DNA from 2 places in the Brevibacillus sp. FSL L8-0520 genome. Region 1 is predicted to be linked to the other one. Evidence: riboswitches for the same ligand, from Rfam matches in the RefSeq annotation. Region 1 holds a riboswitch; the other holds the start of a gene.
What was found. Region 1 has a riboswitch for cyclic di-AMP ahead of NSQ24_RS05795 (C40 family peptidase). Riboswitches for the same ligand answer to the same signal wherever they lie in the genome.

Region 1 (11,203 bases):
CGTTCGGACACCATGGATCTGGCGACGTTCCACAGGCAGTTTCAGATCGATTTTCGGCTGGCAGACGAATTCGGGGAGGCAAAGGGTGTCTTCGCCCAGATGCAGCTGCGTACGTCGCTTGCCGATATTGCGGCCGAACAGCTGGAGCAGCCTTTGACAGAGCATATCGGCTGTACGATCTGCATCCATTTTTTCATGACAGTCACCGATGTGCAGCGGGAGACAGAAGCCGTGGCGCAGATGCTGAATGATATCTGGGGGAATCGGCCGTACATAACGCAAACCATTAAAGCCAAGCTGGACGAGTATCAGCTCCACTGGCCGCCCAAACAGTACGAAAACCAGATCACACTCGACTTTCATCGCAAAATCGACGAGGGCAACATCGAGGATCTCCGCGGCTTGGTGGATCATACAATCGCATCGCTCACACAACTGCATGCCGTCCTTGCGAAAAGATCGTGAAGTAACTGTTTACAAGCAGAAAAACAGGCAGTATCATTTTGTTAACGCACTTTATTTTTAAGTTGACAAAATGGAGGCTATCATGAGAAACGAACGATTGAAATGGCTGGTGCTTTCTGCCATCTTTGCCGCTGTAACGGCTGTCTTTTCGCAAATTACGATTCCGCTGCCGCTTATTCCGATTACGGGTCAGACGCTGGCTGTCGGCTTTACCGCGACGATTCTGGGGAGCAGGTGGGGGACCGTAGCGATTCTCATCTACGTCCTGCTGGGTGCAGTAGGCCTTCCTGTATTCTCAGGTGCTAGCGGTGGACCACAGGTATTGGTGGACAAAACCGGCGGTTACATTTTTGGCTTTATTTTTACGGCTTTTGCCACTGGTCTCATTCTCGAAAAAACGCGTTTTACCTTTACATGGGCTCTGGTCGCCAATATTGTCGGCATGATTATTACGCTCATCTTCGGGTCGGTCCAGCTCAAGTACGTTCTGGACATTCCGTGGGACAAGGCTTTTGCCGGAGGAGCCGTACCATTCCTGCTGGTAGGTGTCGTCAAAGCCGTCCTGGCTGCCTGGATCGGCATCAAGGTGCGAGAGCGGCTCGTATCCTCAAATCTGCTTCAGGCACACAGCAGACCGCTATCCTGAAACAATCCAAATCGCTCGCCGAGTTCGGGCGATTTTTTTTATTGCCCGAATCCTTGTATCCACATTTTGATGGTTTACGGCAGTTCAGTCCATTGTCCGTGTCCTCGGTGGTTGCGAGACCTCCTCCGACAGCAACATCGACAGTCATTTCTCTCAGACATGGCACTCATGGTATAAACGGCCAGATTGGTTGGATACTACAAACAGTATTGGGAAAAACACGACTGAGAATGGGGGAATGATCGTGAATATAACCACCATACCTGGCCCAAAAGGACTGCCGATCTCGGGCAACCTGCTCGCCTTTCGCCGGGACCCGCTCCGCTTCCTGCGCGAAGCTGCGAAAGAACACGGCGATGTGGCCCACTTTCGCTTTGGCCCCTCGCGGCATGTGTATTTGATCAGCAATCCGGACATGATCAAGGAAATTCTGGTGAGCAAGCAGGCCCATTTTCGCAAAGGAAAAGGCTTGCAGGTCGCCCGGGCGGTCGTCGGTGACGGCATCCTCACCAGCGAAGGACAGAAGCACATACGCCAGCGCAGGCTGATGCAGCCGGCATTCCACCGCGAGCGGATCGCGACCTACGGCGAGTCCATGGTCCAGCAGGCGATAAGCTTGATGGATGACTGGAAAGCAGGAGATGTACGCGATGTGCATGAAGACATGATGAAAGTGACGCTGGCGATTATCACAGAGACGATGTTTGGCAAAGGTCTCAAGGAAGGCGCCGACCAGATCGCCAGGGCCATCGATGTGGGCCTGAAATACGTCTCGACGAAAGCGTCGTCCTTCATCGACATTCCGCTCACCGTTCCGACCTCAAGCAACCGGCAGTTCCGCGAGTCAGCCGAGCTGCTCGACAAGACGATTTACAACATCATCGAAGAGCGCCGCCGTGAAGGAGATCAGGGGCGCACTGACCTATTGGCGATGCTGCTGGCGGCAAGAGATGAGGATGACGGCAAAGGAATGACGGATGAGCAGGTAAGAGACGAAGTCATGACCATCTTTGTCGCAGGCCATGAGACGACAGCCAACACGATGTCCTGGATCTGGTATCTGCTGGCGACCAACCCTGAGGCGGAAAAAAAGCTCTGGGCCGAGCTGGACGCGGTGTTGGGAGGACGGCTGCCCACGGTAGAGGATATTCCGAATCTGAAGTATGTAAACCAGATTATCAGCGAAACGCTGCGCTTGTACCCGGCGGCTTGGACGATCAACCGGGAAGTCGCCGAAGAAGTGGAGATCGGGGGGCATACGTACAAGCCCGGAGATACGCTCATGATGAGCCAGTACGTCATGCACAGAAGCGAGAAGTACTACGACAGGCCGGAGGATTTCATCCCGGAACGGTTTGAGGGGGACTTGCTGAAGCGTATCCCGCAATACGCCTACTTTCCGTTTGGCGGAGGTCCGCGCATCTGTATCGGGAACAACTTTGCCCTGATGGAAGCCGCGCTGCTGCTCGCTACGTTCGCACAGAAGTATCGCTTTCAGCTCGCCGACCCGGGCAAGCCCGTGGAAGCGGAGCCGCTTGTCACCCTTCGCCCGAAAGGCGGTCTGATGATGAGGCTGGAGGCGCGGTCGCAATAACGAAAGGGCACAGAAAAAGACACGGACCATTGACGGTTCGTGTCTTTTTGCATAAAAAAAAGGCATCTGCCCACCATTTTTGCAATTTCCGCTAAGGTGTTAGATACCGAACTGGGGTTATTTATCACTGAAAGCAACATGCTATACAAGATAATCTACCAGACAATTATAAAGGATATATTAACTGAGAATAAATCTATATAAATTAAGATTGGAAAAAGGGGATCGTAAAGGAAAAAGAGCTCCCCCTCCCCAGCTCGCTGCTGACGGAAATCGAACCGCCGTGTCGCTGGACGATGCTTTGGCAGATCGTCAGGCCCAGGCCGGTTCCGCCATTGTTGCGATTGCGCGATTTTTCCGCGCGGTAAAACTTGGTGAAGATTTTGGTCAAATCCTCCTGCGAGATGCCTTCACCCTTGTCGATCACGGAAAAGAGCACATGCCCCTCCCGCTGGTCGCAGGTGAGCAGGATCGATCCGTTCGGCTTGTTGTAGTAAATGGCGTTGTTTAACAGATTTTCCAGTACGCGGCGGAGCTTGGTCTCGTCCGCCTCGATGTACAGATCATTGGAGATGCGCAGCTTCCACTGGAGTGTTAGTCCCGATTCCTTGATCTTGACCAGGTAGTCCTCAATGATTCCTTTTGCAAAGCTCTTGACGTGGATGCGGCTCAGGTTCAGCTTCAGCTCCGTACTTTGCTGGGTAAAGTCCTGCAGTTCGTCGAGCAGCTTGTCGAGATCGTCCGTCTTCTGTTCGATCTTTTTCATCTGCTTCTTGATCCGTTCCAGATCGGTTACCCGCCCTGAGGCGATGTAGGAGGCGTATCCTTTGATTGTTGTCAGCGGTGTCCGGAAATCGTGAGCGATCGCGGAAATCAGCTCGGATTGACGCTCTTCGGAAAACCGGAGCTGATCGACCATGTCGGAGAAGTAGCGAAACAGACGGCCAAATTCGTCTTCTGAATGGTACGTAAACGAAACCAGCCGTTTTCCTTCGCGAATTTCCTGCGTTACGCGGGACAGCTCGTTTACCGGCCGGTGAATCCAGCGGACGAAGAAGCCGAGCAGGACAAGTCCGACCAGGGCAATGCTCCCGTAGATGTACCAGAGCATCATGCTGACCCCTTTTGTTGCCATAATATCGGAGTCATCTGTGTAGAAGTAGATGATGGTTTCGCCTTTTTTCGGCGGTTCGTGTTGAAAATGGTATTCCGCCACAACCTTCAGATCGGTATTTTCCTTTTTTATTTTCCTCGGCGGATTTTTCAAATTGTATGCCTGGGATGTCTTGATGAAGATCGTGTTGCCGTTGGCGTCCTTGACTAACATTTTGTATACCAAATCCTCCGGCAACTGCTTTTCCAACTCGCTGCGGTCTGTCGGGTCCTTGAAATTGCTGGCGCTGAGCAGCTGATTGACGCGAACCTTTTCAGCCGTTTCCTTTTCATAGCGATATTGATTGTGGCGATCCGTTTTCAGTTGAACGACAATAATATCCTCGAAGACAAACTTGAAAACGAACAGGTTCAGCGCAATCAGTGCGAAGAACGAGAGGAACAGCTTGTTGCGGATGCTCATCTACACCTTCTCCCCGATGAAAACGTAACCCGTCCCCCACTGCGTTTTGATGTACTGCCGCTCCCGTTCCAGCTTTTCCCGCAAATTTTTGATATGAACCGTCACAGTATTGAGGGAGCCGTAGCCGTATCCCCATACCCGGTCGTAAATTTGTTCGCGGGTAAACACAATGCCGGCATTTTCGGCCAGAAAGGTGAGCAACTGAAATTCTTTGGTGGAAAGGTCAATTTTTTCTTCATTTACATACACCGAGTACGTTTCCTTGTGGATTTCCAGTCCTTTAAATTTCAAAACGGTAATGGAGGAGCCGGATGGGTCCTTTTCGCTGTGCTCTTCGGTATGCTTGCGAATCCGCTCGTACCTTCTCAGATGCGCCCGGATGCGGGCGAGCAGCTCTTCCGTGTCGAATGGCTTCGTGATATAGTCATCGGCGCCGATTTCAAAACCGACGACTTTGTCGACCGCTTTTCCTTTCGCACTGAGAAACAGGATCGGCAGGTCCGATTCGCGGCGAATTTGCGAGCACAGCTCATAGCCGCTCATATTCGGCATCATGATGTCCAAAAGAATCAAATTGGGCTTCAAGCCTTGCTTCAACAAAGTAAGGGCATGCTCCCCGCTCTCTGAAAAAGTGACCTCATACCCTTCGTTTTCCAAAATATCTTCAAGAAGCTCTATGATTTCCTGATTGTCGTCTACAAGCAAAATATGGTCTTTCACAGGTACTCCCCCAGTAACCTCAAATCTCCTGAATATTTGTATTCTCTCCTATCATAACACGGTTTGACTGGTGAAGGACAAAGAAACCAAACGTTACCAGCGTGTTCCGGCAGGAAAAAGGACATATAATGAAGAATAGCGGGTGTTACTTCCTATTGACACCAGGTACTAAATTTCGTCAGAAAAAGCCAGAGACCTAACGTCCCTGGCTTTCATTTTTGGTGCGCCCAGCATGGGCGATAGCTATAGGGTGAAAGTCCCGAACGGGGGTTGGCTGTACCAACCGTTAGCTCAAGGCAAGGGTGTCGACCGCGAGGTCGAATCTGAAGGAAGCCGGCGGCAAAATCCCGACCTGAGGTACACGAACCCAATTTGAGGCTGTTGTATCCGGGCGAGTCTGCCAAACAAGACAAAGCCCCATACAGCCAAGGGATACAGTAGTAAACTTGGGCAGGTACATGGGATGAAAGTTATCGTTCTTACCTGGGGAGGTCTGCATGAAACGCCTTCAACTGTTGGTAACCGTCTCCGTAAGGAGACGCTGAACATGCAGAAGTCAGCAGAGGCCATAGTACCCGAGTAGAGGACGCTTGAATGGGGAAGGGCCGAACATCAAGTCAGCATGCGATCCATGTCTTTTGATACGGTACGTCGAAGCAGAATTCTGTCAAGGAACTACTTTTGAAGAGCAGGGGTGAAGCCCCGAGGGTACAAAAGAGGGCTGAGTATCGTACAGCAAGCACGGAGTCCGCATGTGCGAAGGAAGGAACATCATTATGGATTTGCTGGAAAAAGTCTTATCACGGGAAAACTTACGGATGGCACTCCAACGAGTGGAGGAAAACAAAGGTGTCGGTGGAGTCGATGGTGTTTCAACCGAACAACTACGCGATTATCTACGTGAACACTGGCAAGCCATCCGCGAGAAGATGGAAAGGGGAACCTATAGACCTTCACCTGTTCGCAGAGTCGAAATCCCGAAACCTGACGGTGGTGTAAGGTTATTAGGCATTCCCACCGTGGTAGACCGCTTTATTCAGCAGGCCATCCTCCAAGTGTTAACGCCGATCTTCGACCCCACCTTCTCGGAATCTAGCTATGGGTTCCGTCCAAAACGTAGCGCTCACATGGCAGTAAGGAAAGCGCAAGCGTATATCTCCGAAGGATATCGTTTCGTGGTGGACATCGATCTAGAGAAATTCTTTGATCGCGTAAATCATGATATTCTAATGAGCCGTGTGGCTCGAAAAGTTCAGGACAAGAGAATTTTAAGACTGATTCGTTCCTACTTGAATGCGGGGATCATGATAAATGGCGTCTGTACAACATCAAGTGAAGGAACACCGCAAGGTGGGCCGTTAAGCCCACTTTTGGCAAATATCCTACTTGATGATTTGGACAAGGAACTCGAAAAGAGAGGCCACCGTTTCTGCCGCTACGCAGACGATTGTAATATCTACGTGAAAACAAAACGGGCAGGGGAACGAGTAAAGAAGAGTATTCAAAACCACTTGGAGAAGGTACTAAGGCTAAAAGTAAATGAGGAGAAAAGCGCGATAGACCGACCATGGAAACGAAAATTCTTGGGCTTTAGTTTTACCTTTGCAAAACAGACAAGGATTCGCATCCACCCCAAATCCCTCCTCAAGCTAAAAGAGAAAATCCGCACGATCACGAATCCGGTGTGGAGCATCTCGATGGAGAAGCGGATTGAAAGAATAAATCAGTACCTCATGGGCTGGATTGGATATTTCGCCCTTGCAGACGCGAAGGGCATTCTACAATCCATTGAGGAATGGACAAGGCGCAGGCTCCGTCTTTGTTTGTGGATGCAGTGGAAACGCGTGAGAACCAGATATCGAGAACTTCGTTCTCTTGGCATATCTCACGTAAAAGCCATTGAAATTGCAAATACCCGCAAGGGTGCATGGCGTACCACAAAATCTCCGCATATACACAAAGCCCTCGGCATTGCCTACTGGCAACAACAAGGGCTGAAAAGCTTAGTGCAACGATATTCTCAAATTCGTCAAGCTTGGTGAACCGCCGTATACCGAACGGTACGTACGGTGGTGTGAGAGGACGGGGGTTAGTCGCCCCCTCCTACTCGATTGCTTGCACTTACTTGCTAGGCTGCGCTTCCGGCTGTTGTTCCGGCTGTGGCACTGTATGTGTCTCAACTGGTGTCTCAGCTGCAGCTGCTGCCTGCTGCCCAGGCTGTTGCTCTGGTTGAGCTGCCTCGGGCGCTTTCGCTTGTTGTTCTGGTTGTGCTTCAGGCAAGGAAGCCGCTTGTACCGCTTTCTTGGCTGGAGGAGTGTCGGTGGCTTTCGCCTGGAGTGCCGGAGCAGCGATTCGCTTGGCTCCTACATAGCGTTTGCTCCAGTAGTAAGGGTCGCTCAATTTGGTATTGACGACGCCTCTGCCAGATTCCGAGTGCACAAACGTGTCATTGCCGATGTAGATTCCTACGTGGGAAATGCTTCTTCCATTCGTCTTGAAGAAGACGAGGTCGCCGGGCTGCAAATCTTTGCGGCTAACCGGTTGGCCGACTTGGTACTGAGAAGAAGAATTGTGAGGCAAATCTACACCTAGCGCATCAAACACATAGCGTGTAAAACCGGAGCAGTCAAAGCCCTTTTTCGTGGTACCGGAAGACTTGTAAGGGACACCGTACAGATCATTGACGACATTCATCAGGGGGGTTCCCTCCTGAGCATGCGCCGCACTGGCACCCATCGCAAGCAACCCGGCAATAAGCAAAGAAACTACTGTCTTGCGCAAAAGATACTGCTCCTCTCCTGAGCCTACGAGGTTAGCTGAAGGGTTCGGTCGAAAGGAATTCCCTAGACTGCGAGAGCGCAGCCATTCACCCCAAAGATAATGGGTCCCCCGTTTCCGCATAGCGGAACTCGGCTATTTTTCGATGTTTTTTTACACGCACCTCCACACAATTCAACACTTGTCCCACTTTTCCTTTTTATACCCATGCTTGTTCACGATTTCGTCACAATATTTTGTCATAAGCTGTAACGTTTCGGCAGTACCGTGCAAGCGATGTTTTTCTTCTATAAGTAATGGAAACGATGTGTCGGACTCTCCCGCTACAAGACGGCTTCACCCCACGCCGGAAAAGGGCTGAACCTAATCAGGAGGGACCCTTGTCCGATTGGGGGACGACACTTTATCCGTCCAGGGACGGAGGCAAAAACCAACCGCTCGCCCGTTATGTCGAACACTGGCCCCGTCTAGAATAAAGGCATAAGGTTGACACACCAACAAATAGTCGATTGGAGGGAAGCATTTCATGAGTGAGCGGTCTGGCAAGGTGCTCCTTGGACTCGCATTGCTGCTGACCGGAGGGTTTGTCTTATTGGACCAACTCGGCATCGACGGCGGCGATTTCCTCGGTGTGCTGATCCCCGGGCTGATCATGTTATACGGAGCCCGTAAAGTGATTGGCAGTTCCGGTTCCCGCTTCTGGGGGATACTGATCTTTCTGTTCGGGCTGTTAATGTTGATCGGCAAGCTGCATTTACTGTTCAATGTCGTACTGGCTATCGGAGTGATTTACCTCGGGTACCGCTTTATCCGACGCAGTGACAAGACGCATGATTCCATGCCAACAGTATGGGAGAGGCAGTGGGCAAGGCAGGTATTGAAAGAGGATACTCTGGACAGCTGGGAGCACAGAATAGCCAAGAAGCAACAACCTTGATATCGATGACAAGTGATGAAACAAACCTGAAAAGTGCAAGGTACATGACAATCAAATTTCTTGTGATATGATAAGGAGGACTAAAAAATGGGTATTTTTAAACGACTGCGTGACTTGACGGTGGCTTCTGTGAATGACGCTTTGGATTCAATGGAAGATCCGGTGGTTATGCTCAATCAGTACATGCGTGACATGGAAGTGGAGATCGGACAAGTAGAAGTGGCAGTAGCCAAGCAAGTGGCCCTGGAGAAGAAATTCCACCAGCAATGGGAAGAGGCAGTGGCGCTTGCGGAAAAACGCGATCGTCAAGTAAAGCTGGCGCTGACCGAAGGGGAAGACCTGCTCGCGCGCCGGGCTTTGGCCGACAAGAAGCAATACGAACTGCGTGCCCAAGAATACGAAGCCCTTTATCTGACAGCATCGGAAGCCGCTCAGCAAATGCGCGAGAAGCTGGCCGAGCTGAAAGAAGAATTTTATAAAATGAGAGCGAAAAAATTCACTCTGATGGCAAGAGCGCAAGTAGCGAAAACGCAAAAACAAGTGAACCATGCAATTGTCGGCATGGGCAATCAATCTGCCGGCAAAGGCTTTTCCCGGATGGAAGAAAAAGTGCTGCGGATGGAAGCGGAAGCCAATCTGAGCGGCCAGTGGCGCCAGACCAGCGCTGGTTTGGAGCAAGCTCTCGAGTCCCTTGAAAAGAATGATCTGGATGAGGAGCTGGCCCAAATCAAAGCGTCTTTGCAAAGCAAAAAGGATGCCGAGCCTGCGAAAGTTCAGGAGTAACGACAGGAATCAGGCATCTCGTGTAGAATAGGAAGTGGCAACCAGGCAGCCTGTCCAAGCAGGCTGCTTTTCCCCTAGGAGGTTCTATCCTTGGCAGACTTTATGGTCTTTTTACGTCGATTTTTTGCGGAGCCAGGACGTGTAGGAAGCATCATTCCCAGCTCTCGTTTTTTATGCGAAAAGATGCTGTGCAGCGTGGACTGGAATCAGTCTGACGTGATTATAGAACTGGGGCCTGGAACAGGCGCCTTTACGGAAAGCATTCTAAAGAAAAAAAGGCTCGATACCAAATACATTTTGGTGGAGAGAGATCCGTTGTTTCGCGAAATGCTGACTCGCCGATTTCCCGGCATCACGATGTGGGATGAGGCACTGAAGCTGCAAGAGTACATGAGTAAGGCCGGGATTGGCAAGGCTGATGCCATTATCTCCGGACTTCCGTTTGCCAACTTTCCCGCGGAATTGCGGACGGGGATCTTGGATGAAGTCCAGTCTGCCCTTGCTCCGGGTGGCCTGTTCATCACGTTTCAATACTCCCTCCAACTGAAAGCTGAGCTGCAGACGCGCTTTCAGCGGGTAGAAACCACATTTACGCCGTTGAATATTCCGCCTGCGTTTATTTATACTTGCCGTGACGGAAGTGTAGGAAATTAGCCGACATGGGGCGTAAGAGAGGAGACCTTTGTGAAATTGTCCCGCTTACAAAAAATGACGGTCGGTGTCTTGATCATTTTGACAGGAATTGGCCTTTTTCTTGACAGCTTGCATATAATCACGTTTGGCCTCTTTGATTTGTGGCCGATGGTTCTCGTGTATTTCGGCGTACAGATGTGGGGAAATCACAAGCGTGTTCGGGGAGGCCTGCTGGCCGGGCTCGGCATCATGATTGCTTTGGACATGTGGCTTCATATCGGCATGGATGATCTGTTCCAGCTTGTAATCCCGCTTTTGTTCATTTACTTTGGATTTCGGCTGATCCGTGGGCGTTCGGCTGACAAAGGAATCCGGCCGACAATACCGGAGGCTGCCGAAGCAGCCGATGCTGATCCGAATTTTGCTTCAGCGGAAGATACGGCAACAGGCAAACAATCAGGGCATTGGAGACAGAAAGCGGGATACCGCAATCCATTTGGAACGGAAAGAAGCAGATGGACTGCTTCATCCGCGGGCCCTGGCAGCATTTTGTCGCCCAAAGATTCCCGCAGTTCGCTGATCGGTGATTTTCACTTGACATCCGGCCGCTTTGAGCTAAGCCAGTTGCATATCTGGCACGGAGTCGGGAATGTTGTCATAGATCTGTCCCGGGCGATGCTGATGGATGATGAAGCGTTTCTGATAGTCGACGGTTGGGTGGGGGACGTCACTATTTACGTTCCGGTAGACATGCCAGTAGCCGTATCTGCGGAGGTGCGCATCGGCGATCTGGAAGTGTTTGGCCATAGGCAGGGGGGCATCAATCGCAGCGTGATGATCCGCTCCGAACAGTACGAACAGGAAGCGCAAAAAATCCATGTACAGATTTCGCTGCTCGTCGGCGATGTTAAAGTCAAGTACATTTAGGGGGTACTGACAAATGCGACGACAGCGGTTGGCAAGTATCCAATGGCAGTACGTGCGCTACGGTTTGCTGCTGGCCGTAGGAGCGGTTACCGCCTCCTTTTTGTGCAGTTTGATTCTGTATTGCGTGGTGGCCGGGGACCCGGA
Region 2 (11,203 bases), 1.7 Mb from region 1:
TATTGCCAAGCACTTCCACACGGTCAAGGAATTTCAAAAAGAATCCTTTTTTACTTGCATTCGTCTGTTGCGTAACAGGTGCCGCCATCATATTCCCCGCCCTTCCCTTTCAATTTACGAAGGCTGCTTACCCGTTTTCTCCACGTAGTTGTAGATCGTGTACTTGGAAACATCCAGCAGGTCGGCTACGTGCTGCACAGCGCCTTTGATCAAAAACAGCCCCATTTCATCGAGCAGACCGATAAAGGCAATTTTCTCCTCCTTCTGCATAAAGGGGACGGGTTTGCCGATTTTGCGGATGCATTCCTCAATGATTTGGTCCATCAACTCGGAGATAGTGGGAGCAAAGCGTTCTTCCGTTTTTTCTTCACTTGGCTCCTGCTGAAAAGAAGCCATTCCTTTGAGAATAGACTCGGCCATCACAAGGCTGGTCACGTCCAGATTGATACAGATACAACCGATAATGGCTTGATGCTCGTCCCTGATAAAAATCGTGCTGGATTTGATGATTTTGTCTTTAATCCCTTCGTGCTTGTAGTTGAGAATGAAGTCATGCCCTTGCTCGCCCTGACGGAGCAGCTTCAGACCGAGATTGGTCACCGGGCTTCCCGGGCTTCTGCCGCTTACATGGCTGTTGTGAATGGCAATGATCGAAGCCTCGGGGTTGGTCATGTCGTGCAGGGCGACTTCACAGTGGTCGCCAATCGTTCGAGCCAGGCCCTCAACTACAGGAATATAACTGGCCAAAATGGGATGCAATGAACTCATGTGTGAAACCTCATTTCCTAGCGTGTTTATGTGGGAGAATGCGGCTGCGTCTCCTGGGCAAATCGTCAACGAGGCCTGCTTGTTTACCGGTGGTGTACGCAAAGCTTACCCCCTTTATACACCTGCCTTACTCGCTTGAGAGAAAGCAGGTTTTCCACCGGATTTCCCTCCACAAGCAGCAGGTCTGCCCATTTTCCTGCCTCAATGGAACCCGTTCTGTCCTCCAGCTTCATGCATGCAGCTGCCTGCAGCGTCGCGGCCCGAATCGTCTCAATCGCTGGCATTCCTTCCTCGTGCATGAGCTGCAATTCATCCGCCAAATACCCTGGGATGTTAAAAGGGGTACCGGCGTCTGTGCCTGCAGCAATCTTCACTCCGTGCCGAAGCGCTTTGCGGAAGCTTTCCCGATGGATCTGGACAAACGGCTCTGCCTTGCGGACAAACTCCTCAGGCACTCCGCTCTCAGACGGCTGGCGCAGGATCAGCGTCGCAGCAATCAGGGTCGGAACCAGAAACGTTCCGTTTTCGATCATCAATTGGACGGCCTCGTCATCGAGCACCGTTCCGTGTTCGACCGTCGTAACGCCTGCACGAATGGCGTTTTTGATTCCTTCCAAACCAATCGCATGAGCTGCAGTTGTTTTTCCGGCATGAGAAGCTTCCTCGCAAGCGCAGCGCAGCTCTGCCTCTGAAAGCTGCGTGGAGCCCGGCTCTGTTCCTTTTGTTAGGACACCGCCCGTGGCCATCAGCTTCAAGAGATCTGCTCCCGCTTTCAGTTGGCTTCGGGCGGCCTTTCTCACCTCGTCAACCCCATCAGCCTCAATCGCCATTGGATGGCAGTGCCCGCCAGTCATGACGATGGGCTGGCCGGATGCGTAGACGCGCGGCCCCTCGACAAAGCCTCGCTCAACCGCATTTCGATAGGAAATATCTACATTGTATCGTGTACCCACATTCCGTACTGTCGTGATGCCAGCCTCGAGAAACTGTTTTCCTTGCTGATGAGCCCGAAACGCCGTGTCCGCTGCGGAATCCAGTCTGATTTGCCTGAAGGGATCAGGTGAAGCGTCCATGCCCAAATGCACATGGCAGTCGATCAAGCCGGGCAAAAGCGTCATTCCCGTTCCGTCGAACTCCCAGTCTGCCACTTCCGCATTGCCTGCCTCAGAGACATGCAATATTCCGGATTCGTCAAAGACAACCGTTCCTCTTTCAATCTGCCGCAAATGTACAACGTCGATTATTCTTACATTGTATATTTTTCGCCTCACGTCAGCACCACCCTGTTTATACTGGGATTTGTTGCGTGTACTTTTCGACCAGCTCAGCGAGCAGCTTCATGTTTACATTGCCGCCTGAAGCCAGCACGACTACCTTTTTTCCCTTGAGTGCAGTCCGATGGTGAATCATTGCTGCCAAAGCGGCCGCACCGGACGGCTCTACTACCATCTTGGCCCGTTCCGCAAGGCTCACCACCGTCCTTGCAATCTCTTCCTCGGAGACCAATACCATCTCGTCGACGTATCTTGTCGTGTGTGCATACGTGATCTTTCCCGGCTTTTTGGCCATCAATCCATCCGCGATCGTATCCACCTTTTCCACTTCAAACGGACAGCCGTGCCGAAGCGATTCATACATCGCCATGGCCCCCTCGCTATTCACGCCGATCACGCGCACGGCCGGCTTTGTCTCCTTCAAAGCAGCCGCCACGCCCGATATCAACCCTCCCCCGCTGACCGGAACGATGACCACGTCAACGTCGGGAAGCTCTTCCAAAATCTCCAGGCCGATCGTGCCTTGCCCTGCGATAATATGCATGTCTTCAAACGGATGGATCAAGACAAGACCTTCGCTTTGGTGAAGCTCCAGCGCTTTTTCATACATGGTAATGGAGGTGCTCCCTCCATCTACTACTTTGGCGCCGTAATGAAGGATCGCATTTTGCTTGCTCGGTACAGGATTGGTCGGCATGACCACTGTAGCTGCAATCCCTTGGATCTGGGCAGCGTAGGCAGTGCCTGCGCCGTGATTGCCTGCAGAAAAGGCCACGACACCCCGTCTTTTTTCCTCGTCTGTCAGGCTCACGATCTTGTTGTACGCGCCGCGGATTTTGAACGCCCCTGTCTTTTGCAGATTCTCGCATTTTACGTAGATGGTATTGCCTGACCATTCGCTGAAAGTGCGCGAATACTGCATAGGTGTCGGCAAGATGACACCCGCGAGATTGGCCCTGGCTTGCCTGATTTGCTCCAATGTAACGAACATGCGTTTATCTCTCCTCTTCCCTGATTTCTACGACCATTTCAATCTCCACAGGCAGATTCATGGGCAGAACGGATGTGCCCAAGGCAGAGCGGGCATGCTTCCCCCTGTCGCCAAAAACGTTCACCAGCAGATCGGAAGCCCCGTTCATAACCTGGGGCTGGTCGTAAAAATCGTCTGCGCTGCTCACCAGTCCGAGTACTTTCACAATCCGCTCAATCTTATCAAGATTGCCAATCTCCGCTTTGATCATGCTGAGCAGGTTGAGGACAGTAATCTGTGCCGCCTCATATCCTTGTTCTACAGTAAGCTCCCTGCCCAGCCTGCCCGTATAGAGCGGTTTCCCATCGACAAAGCAGCCGGCTCCTGAGGTAAAAACCAGGCAGCCCGAACGCACGCAGGATACGTAGGTTGCCAAAGGCGGTTGGTTCGGGGGCAGACTTACCCCCAGCTCTTCAAGTCTCTTTTCCACAAATGACAAAAGTACCACCACGCTTTTCTGAAAATTCTAATCAACACTCGATATTCTCATTCTATCACGATCCCGGAATAAAATGATACAATTTTTTTGATATCGACAAATTTTTTAGAAAAAATCAACAACATGCACCCGTCCGCTGAATCCTCCAGCCGCCTGTCATGGAAATCATGCCACAAATACACGGCGGTATTTCCTTTTCTGAACAAGCGTCAACAAGGTCTGCCATTATTTACAGGTTCCATTCTCTCAAGTCTATTTGTTATCCTAGTTAAGCCAAACAAACAAGCCGAAACTTCCAAAGAAGTGGAAGTGCGGGGGACTTCTTTTTGTAGAGTTAGCCACTCTGCATTGGGGTGAATCACGCTTGTGAAGGGTTGTATCCTCAGCCCGAACCCGACAACTAACCTCGTAGGCGAAGAAAAGGAGACGATGAGAACATGAAACCATTCGGCAAGTCTATCATCGCTATTGCTTTGGGATTGGCTGTTACTTCGATGTCCACTTCAGCATTTGCTGCCACATGCCCGGTAAAAAATGTTGTTAATCAAGGGCAATGGCTCCCATATTTCATGAATTCCCAACCTTCGCAACAATCCCAACCATCGAACCAATGGAACCAATGGAACTGGGCATTTCCATCCAACTCTATGCAATGGGTAGAGCTTCCGATGCAACAGCCGGTACAAAAACCGGTTCAGCAGCCGGTGCAAAAGCCGGTACAAAAGCCAGTTCAACAACCGGCTAAAGCTCCGGCAAGCAACACTGTCAACGCTTCCTCCCAGTTTGCTCGCGAAGTGGAAAATCTGGTAAACCAAGAGCGTGCAAAAGCTGGTCTGGCTCCGCTTGCTTACGATGCTGCATTGGAAAAGGTAGCATTGGCAAAAGCGGCTGACATGGATCAAAACAACTACTTTGATCACAACAGCCCTACCTACGGTTCTCCATTTGACATGATGAAGCGCTTTGGCGTATCGTACATGACTGCCGGCGAAAACATCGCCATGGGTCAGCGCAGCGCTGAAGAAGTGATGCAGCAATGGATGAACAGTGACGGTCACCGCAAAAACATCATGAACCCGAATTTCACGAAAATCGGCGTAGGCTACCAAAATGGTTACTGGGTACAAGAATTTACCGGATAACCTTGATGGCTGCAGAGAAGAACCGAGTTGCTCAACAGAGTGACTCGGTTTTTTCGGTTTTTTCCCTGCTTGCAAAAAAAGCCCACCTGAAGCTGGTGGGCATGGTATCGATCTAGGCTTTTGTGATCAAAGGAGAAAATGGCGACACCCGGATCAGAGGCTCATTAACGAGCGCACCAGCCGCCGTCGATGACCATTTCAAGGCCGCTCACAAACGAAGACTCGTCCGAAGCGAGATAAAGTGCACCATAAGCGATATCCTCGGGTTTGCCGAGACGAGGCAGCGGCGTTTGCGCCTGAAAAATGCCCCGAACCTCTGGAGCCGTGATCATTTGCGTCATTGGTGTTTCGATAATGCCCGGGTGAATGGAGTTCACGCGGACGGAATCCTTCGCGCATTCGACAGCTGCTGCTTTCGTAAGAGCTCTCAACGCCCCTTTGGAAGCGGTGTAACCATTCGTAAAGTTCAGAGCAACTAGTCCTGCGATAGACGAAATGTTGATGATGGAACCGCTTCCAGCCTTTTTCATCTCAGGGTAAACCAGCGTCATTCCCAGCACGCAGCCGGTCAGGTTTACATCCATCACCTTGTTCCAGTTTTCCATCGTAAATTGCTCAATCGTAGCATCTGTACTGATACCCGCATTGTTTACCAGGACGTGAATGTTGCCAAATGCCTCCAGACCTTGTGCGATGACGTTTTTCCATTCGTCCTCGGAAACGACGTTGTGTTTGACCCCGATGGCTTCCCCGCCGTCCGCCTTGATTTCATTCACCACTTCTTGCAGCTTGTCTTCGGACATGTCCGTCGCGATTACTTTCGCGCCTTCCTGGGCAAACAGACGAGCTGTTTGTGCCCCCATACCGCTTGCCGCACCTGTAATGATGGCGACTTTTCCTGTTAGACGACCCATAGTCGTATCCTCCCGCTTTTTCATTTCTGAAAAAGAAATTCAAAAAAATTTTAAACAACTAGTTGCTTTATCGACACTGTGTCGTAAATAATTATATCAATGCCCTTCTTATATGGGCAAACAACACAAAACGCCGAAGTGACGATAAATCAACAGAAGATCAACGTTGTGTGGATCACATAGAAAAAGTTCAACAAGGATGGGAAGAATGTCGATGAAACCGAAGAAGATTGATCCGCGGGTCAGGAGGACACGCCAGCTCATTCAGGACGCGTTTACCTCGCTCATACAGGAAAAAGGGTATGAGGCCATCACCGTACAGGACATTACCGAGCGTGCCACTTTGAATAGGGCCACCTTTTACCTCCACTATCGAGACAAACAGGATTTGATGTGGCAAAGCACAGAAGAAGTCCTCTCGGAGCTGGTGGACAGTCTGCGCGAAACGACCAAACATGCGAAAAAAGCAGACTTGCACGTAGATCAACCGCACCCCGTGTTCGTCTGCCTGTTTGAACAGATTGCACGCCATGCGACCTTTTACAAGGTAATGCTGTCCCATCACCAGGCACCACTCGCTGATCGCCTGATCGAAGTCATCACCGATTACATCTCCCAAGGCCTGGACGAATTCCAGCCCGATGACACCAAGCTCACGGCACAGCGAGAGATTATTGTCCGCTATACCGCCTCTGCCTTTTTAGGAGTCATCATGTGGTGGCTGGAGGGCGGCATGAGCTATTCTCCCCGCTTCATGGCGCTGCAATTGATGAGGCTTGCGATCAAGGGGCCGTATGAGCTGTCTCCGTTTGCGTGAGCCCTTTCGGGGCGGGAAATAGCAAAAAGCCGGAACGGTACCACTCCGGCTTTTCACATTCAAGAGGTTCTCGTCAAAGCGTTCTCTTCGCTTCGACGCTCTTAGCTCTCTGTGGAACAGCAGTCACACTTCTGCTCCTCTAGCAAAGGTACCTCTTTTTCATGCATTGTCTGTTTGGTCGGGTATGCCCCCACCTGCTGCAACTCTACACTGACATCTTTGTCATTGTTTTGTTGTTGGTCCATGGGAAGCCTCCTCACTGAGTGCGACCTGTGCCTAGTATACGCACCCGGGATGTGAAGCTATTCGTTCTTCAGGGATTCGTTCAGCCTTTTGCCCGGTTTGCCTGAAGGATGTGCTCCAGGTCTTTCAGGGCTGCAGCTGCGGCTGCCACCGGGTCGGATTTTCCTCCCCCCACCAACAGCTCCCCCATTGTGTCCGTTTCCAGACGAATCGCTTTGGTCGTCCCGCGGACTTGGGCGAACAGGTGAGTCTCGGACAATAGCTGCACGTCCACAGCGGCCTGGAGAGTGTCGTCGACTTTGCGCAGACTGCCTACCAGCTTGGGGACAAGACCGTCTGCTTTCCACTTCTGCACTAGCTCCGGTGTGATGCCTTGGATGCCCTTCCGTGCCACATCCGACAGGCGAATGCCTGCATGAAAAGCTGCATTGGCCATAATTGTCAGCTTGCAGGCCGTGTCCCAGCCTTCGAGATCAAAGCGCGGATCAGGCTCGGCAATCCCCATCTGCTGGGCGCGGATAATCGCCTCCTCCATGGAGATGCCTTCTTCCATCATTGCACTCAGCACAAAATTGGCTGTTCCGGTAAATATTCCTTCGATCAGCGCCACTTCACAACCGGCCAAATTGAACTGGAGCAAATCAACCGTCGGCAAAGCTGCAGCCGTTGCTCCGCTTACTTTGAGCATGGCCCCATGTCGTCTGGCCGCCTCATGGAGCCCCTGGTAATCTGCTATCAGCGCCCCTTTGGAGATCGCGATGACATGCTTGCCGCGGGACAGGGCGGTTCTCATGTAGGAGAGGGCCATGCCGCCAGTGACAATATCAGAAGGACCCGCTTCGATCAGGATGTCAAATGGACATGCTGCCAGGAAGTCGGCTCCCGTTTTCTTTTTATCTCCCATACTTTTCTCTGCGGAAAACGCCTGGACTTGTTCGAGTGCCAGTCCTTCATCCGCGTAGCAGCCAGCGGTCGAACGCATGACGCCGACAAGCCTGACATCGGCATCGTAGACCATCCGGTATCTTTCCTTGCGCTCGTGAAGCAATCTTGCGACTTGTCTGCCTACCGAGCCAAATCCAGAGACGACCACGTCGTATCGTTTCATTGCGAGTTCCTCCTTGCTGTGTACCGTACTAGATTCGCTGTCTGCGGCCGAATCAACGCGGCAAACGACGCCGATGAGCGAGGATGGGATTGGCGTCTGCCGGCTTCAGCTTTTTGCCTTTCCGGTCATCGTACAGCTCATTTACATAGTCGATATAGAGGATGCCATGCAAATGGTCGATTTCATGCTGCACGCACCGGGCCAAAAATCCTTCTGCCTCCAGTACGACCTCTTCTCCCGCACGCGTTAGCGTCTTTACTTTTACATATTGGGCCCGCGTGACTATGCCAACGACACCGGGAATGGACAGGCAGGCTTCGGTTCCTTTTTGCTCACCCCGGCTGTCCACGATTACCGGATTGATCAGTTCGATCAGGCCGGTTCCGCAATCCATGACGACCAGCTGCTTGGGTATCCCGATCTGAATCGCAGAAAGACCTGCTCTTCCCTCGGTCGCGTAGATGGTGTCCGCCATGTCATCCAGAATGTTGCACACATTTTGCGTAATCGGGCTCACCGGCCTGGATCGTTCCCTTAGAATCGGATCCCCCAGCTGCACGATCATCCGTTCAGCCATCTCGCTTCTCCTCCCCGACAACGAGTCAATTTGTATCCAACGTAACAAAGCGGTCCCCTTTCGTCAAACGCTTTGCTGAACGCCTGTTTTTTCATCGACAAATACGCTTATATACGCTATCTTAAATGGTAAACATGAAGTTGATGGAAACGAAGAGGGAGGAAACCATGCATCCACTTGCATCTCAGCTCAACGAGACAATTCAACGTGAAAATCCGCACTTTTTCGACATGCTCTCTGAATTGGGCCGACTGATTTACTTCCCGAAGGAAGGCATCCTCAGTCAATCTGCCGAAGCGAAATCAAAGGCCAAAAAGTACAACGCCACGATCGGGATTGCATTGGAAAACGGCCAGCCGATGCATTTGAAATCGATCCAGGACACGTTGTCCGCTTATGCACCAAAAGACCTTTACGAGTACGCTCCCCCTGCCGGCAAGCCGGAGCTGCGCGCCGCCTGGAGGAAAAAAATGCTGGAGGAGCATCCTTCTCTGGAAAATAAAACCTTCAGCAATCCGATCGTGACGAATGCATTGACGCACGGTCTGAGTGTCGTGGCGGACTTGTACGCAGGACCGGGAGACAGCGTCATTATCCCCGACAAAAACTGGGAGAACTACGAATTGACATTCTCCATTCGCCGCGGGGCGGAAATGGTCTATTATCCGCTTTATAACGATGAAATGACTTTCAACGCGGAAGGTCTCAAGGATGCGATCCTGGCACAAAAAGAGAAGGGCAAAGCGATCGTCGTCCTCAACTTCCCGAACAACCCGACCGGATATACGCCTGGGCAAAAGGAAGCCGAAGAAATTCTCAAAGCGCTGAAGGCTGGTGCCGAGGCGGGAATCAACATCGTCGCAGTAACCGATGACGCCTACTTCAGTCTGTTCTTTGAAGATTCCTTGCAGGAGTCTCTGTTCGGCGCGCTCTGCGACCTGCATCCGCGAATTCTGCCGATCAAGGTGGACGGCGCGACCAAGGAAGAATACGTCTGGGGTTTCCGTGTAGGCTTTATCACCTACGGCGGAAAAAGCGATGCCCTGCTGGCTGCCCTGGAGCAGAAAACGCTCGGAATGATCCGCGCGACGATTTCCAGCGGACCGCACCCGTCCCAAACCTTTATCCTGCACGCATTGAATTCACCGACTTTCAACCAAGAAAAGCAAGAAAAGTTCGAGATCATGAAACGTCGCGCCAACCGGGTCAAGCAGTTGCTTGACAGCGGCAAATTTGATGACGTGTGGACGTACTATCCTTTCAACTCGGGATACTTTATGTGTCTCAAGCTCAAGAATGTAGATGCGGAAACATTGCGTACCCATTTGCTTGAGAAATATGGTGTCGGTACGATCGCTTTGGGCAAGACCGACTTGCGCATTGCCTTCTCTTGTATTGAAGAAGAAGACATCGACGAACTGTTCTCCCTGATTTACCAAGGAGTTCTCGATTTGCAAGGGTAATGGAAACAGAAAAAAGCGTTTTGGATGCTCATCCAAGACGCTTTTTTTCGTGTCGCTCCAGATATGCAGGTTCGAACAGAAATCAAGCTCTTCTGCCATCCTCCAACTGCGAAATAAATCGAGAGTTCTTGCCAAATCACGTCGACTCTCCTGTTACGATACTCTTTCAGCCATTTGCGCGGGCTGCTCAAGCTGATCCATGTCGACAGCAGGCAACAGCCTGCGCTCCCAACGTCGGACTTGGACTGTCCAAAAGCGAAGAGATGCCTGCATCACAGGGCCGACCAGAAATACTGACAAGAATGTGCCGAACGATATCGGTCCACCCGCGATCCAGCCCAAAAAGAGCGCCGTCCCTTCCAAGCAGGTACGGACCAGGCGGACAGATCGGCCGGTGATACGGACGAGCGACAGCGTGATTCCATCCCGCGGACCGGCTCCCAAGCGGGACGCGACATACATCCCCGACCCGATACCCATCAGAACAATCCCGACAACCAATTCGACAAACCGCGCCCACTGCGCTGTCACAACCGGAATGATGCTGCTCGCAAGGAAGATGTTGACAAAAAAGCCGATCAACAAAATGTTGGCGACGCTCCCGATCTGCGGCAAACGCCGATCCAGAATACATGCGATTCCGACCATCAGAATACCAACGATCTGTACCCATAAACCGACTGACAAGCCGGTCAAACCCGACAGGCCGATATGCAGGACATCCCAAGAAGATGCGCCTAATGCCGCTTTCATCATACTGACGGCGCCCATCGACAAAACGACCAAACCGAGTAAAAACAGAACCAGCTTGGCCGCAAACAACGGAAGTTTCCCCTTTGCTGTTTTCTCTCTTTTCAACAGTATATGCTCCTCTCCTGTTAGCAAAAATGTTCTCTATTTATAACGTATTTTACAAATTAATTACCTAGATAATTATATTTGTGGAGCCTTATTTTGTCAAGGCCGGTGAAACATCGCCCCCAAAAAAGCCTGCGATGCGAAATCGCAGACTTTCCGTAAAAAATTATTTGCAGTGGGTTCTGGACGAGTTTGTTTGGAATCTTTCGAAAGCTCTGGTGAGCCTGGCTGGTTGCCTTCTCTGCGCCTCGACTCGACCTTCACAACTCCATCTCCAGGCCGCTGGCGCTACCTTTCCACCCTCACTTTCTGATCCTCGACGCTTCTGGTGCCAGCCACAACTGCCCCGAGTACAAACAGCATGCCCATTCCGTGAGCCCACGTGAACTGTTCACCCAAAAAGAGAACGGACACGAGCGCAGCGCTGACCGGCATAAAGCCGGTGAACAAGCCGGCTGTAGAAGCAGCCACCTTCGCTACGCCTCTGTACCAGAGGACGAAAGAAAGGACGCTTGCGGTGACGGCATAGTAGATCATCAGCAGCCAGATCTGGAACGGTACAGCAGTCAA

Region 2: linked by a shared signal. The riboswitch ahead of NSQ24_RS14120 (CAP domain-containing protein) and the one ahead of NSQ24_RS05795 (C40 family peptidase) in region 1 are both predicted to bind cyclic di-AMP.

Annotation. Positions count from the first base shown of each region.
Region 1 covers NZ_CP150171.1:1,107,795-1,118,997, forward strand. Annotated here, with positions in the region: gene NSQ24_RS05765 (hypothetical protein) at 1-465, shown strand, start outside; gene NSQ24_RS05770 (biotin transporter BioY) at 548-1,111, shown strand; gene NSQ24_RS05775 (cytochrome P450) at 1,350-2,705, shown strand; gene NSQ24_RS05780 (HAMP domain-containing sensor histidine kinase) at 2,911-4,281, opposite strand; gene NSQ24_RS05785 (response regulator transcription factor) at 4,282-5,001, opposite strand; gene ltrA (group II intron reverse transcriptase/maturase) at 5,778-7,043, shown strand; gene NSQ24_RS05795 (C40 family peptidase) at 7,123-7,782, opposite strand; cyclic di-AMP (ydaO/yuaA leader) riboswitch at 7,788-7,926, opposite strand; gene NSQ24_RS05800 (hypothetical protein) at 8,306-8,716, shown strand; gene NSQ24_RS05805 (PspA/IM30 family protein) at 8,804-9,499, shown strand; gene NSQ24_RS05810 (rRNA adenine N-6-methyltransferase family protein) at 9,590-10,153, shown strand; gene liaF (cell wall-active antibiotics response protein LiaF) at 10,184-11,059, shown strand; gene NSQ24_RS05820 (sensor histidine kinase) at 11,073-11,203, shown strand, end outside.
Region 2 covers NZ_CP150171.1:2,837,192-2,848,394, forward strand. Annotated here, with positions in the region: gene NSQ24_RS14095 (AbgT family transporter) at 1-91, opposite strand, end outside; gene NSQ24_RS14100 (PAS domain-containing protein) at 115-768, opposite strand; gene NSQ24_RS14105 (amidohydrolase family protein) at 852-2,039, opposite strand; gene ilvA (threonine ammonia-lyase) at 2,056-3,033, opposite strand; gene NSQ24_RS14115 (RidA family protein) at 3,038-3,511, opposite strand; cyclic di-AMP (ydaO/yuaA leader) riboswitch at 3,786-3,941, shown strand; gene NSQ24_RS14120 (CAP domain-containing protein) at 3,949-4,653, shown strand; gene NSQ24_RS14125 (glucose 1-dehydrogenase) at 4,818-5,567, opposite strand; gene NSQ24_RS14130 (TetR/AcrR family transcriptional regulator) at 5,782-6,384, shown strand; gene NSQ24_RS14135 (hypothetical protein) at 6,486-6,629, opposite strand; gene NSQ24_RS14140 (homoserine dehydrogenase) at 6,710-7,735, opposite strand; gene def (peptide deformylase) at 7,788-8,312, opposite strand; gene NSQ24_RS14150 (aminotransferase class I/II-fold pyridoxal phosphate-dependent enzyme) at 8,480-9,775, shown strand; gene NSQ24_RS14155 (membrane protein) at 9,929-10,633, opposite strand; gene NSQ24_RS14160 (DMT family transporter) at 10,922-11,203, opposite strand, start outside.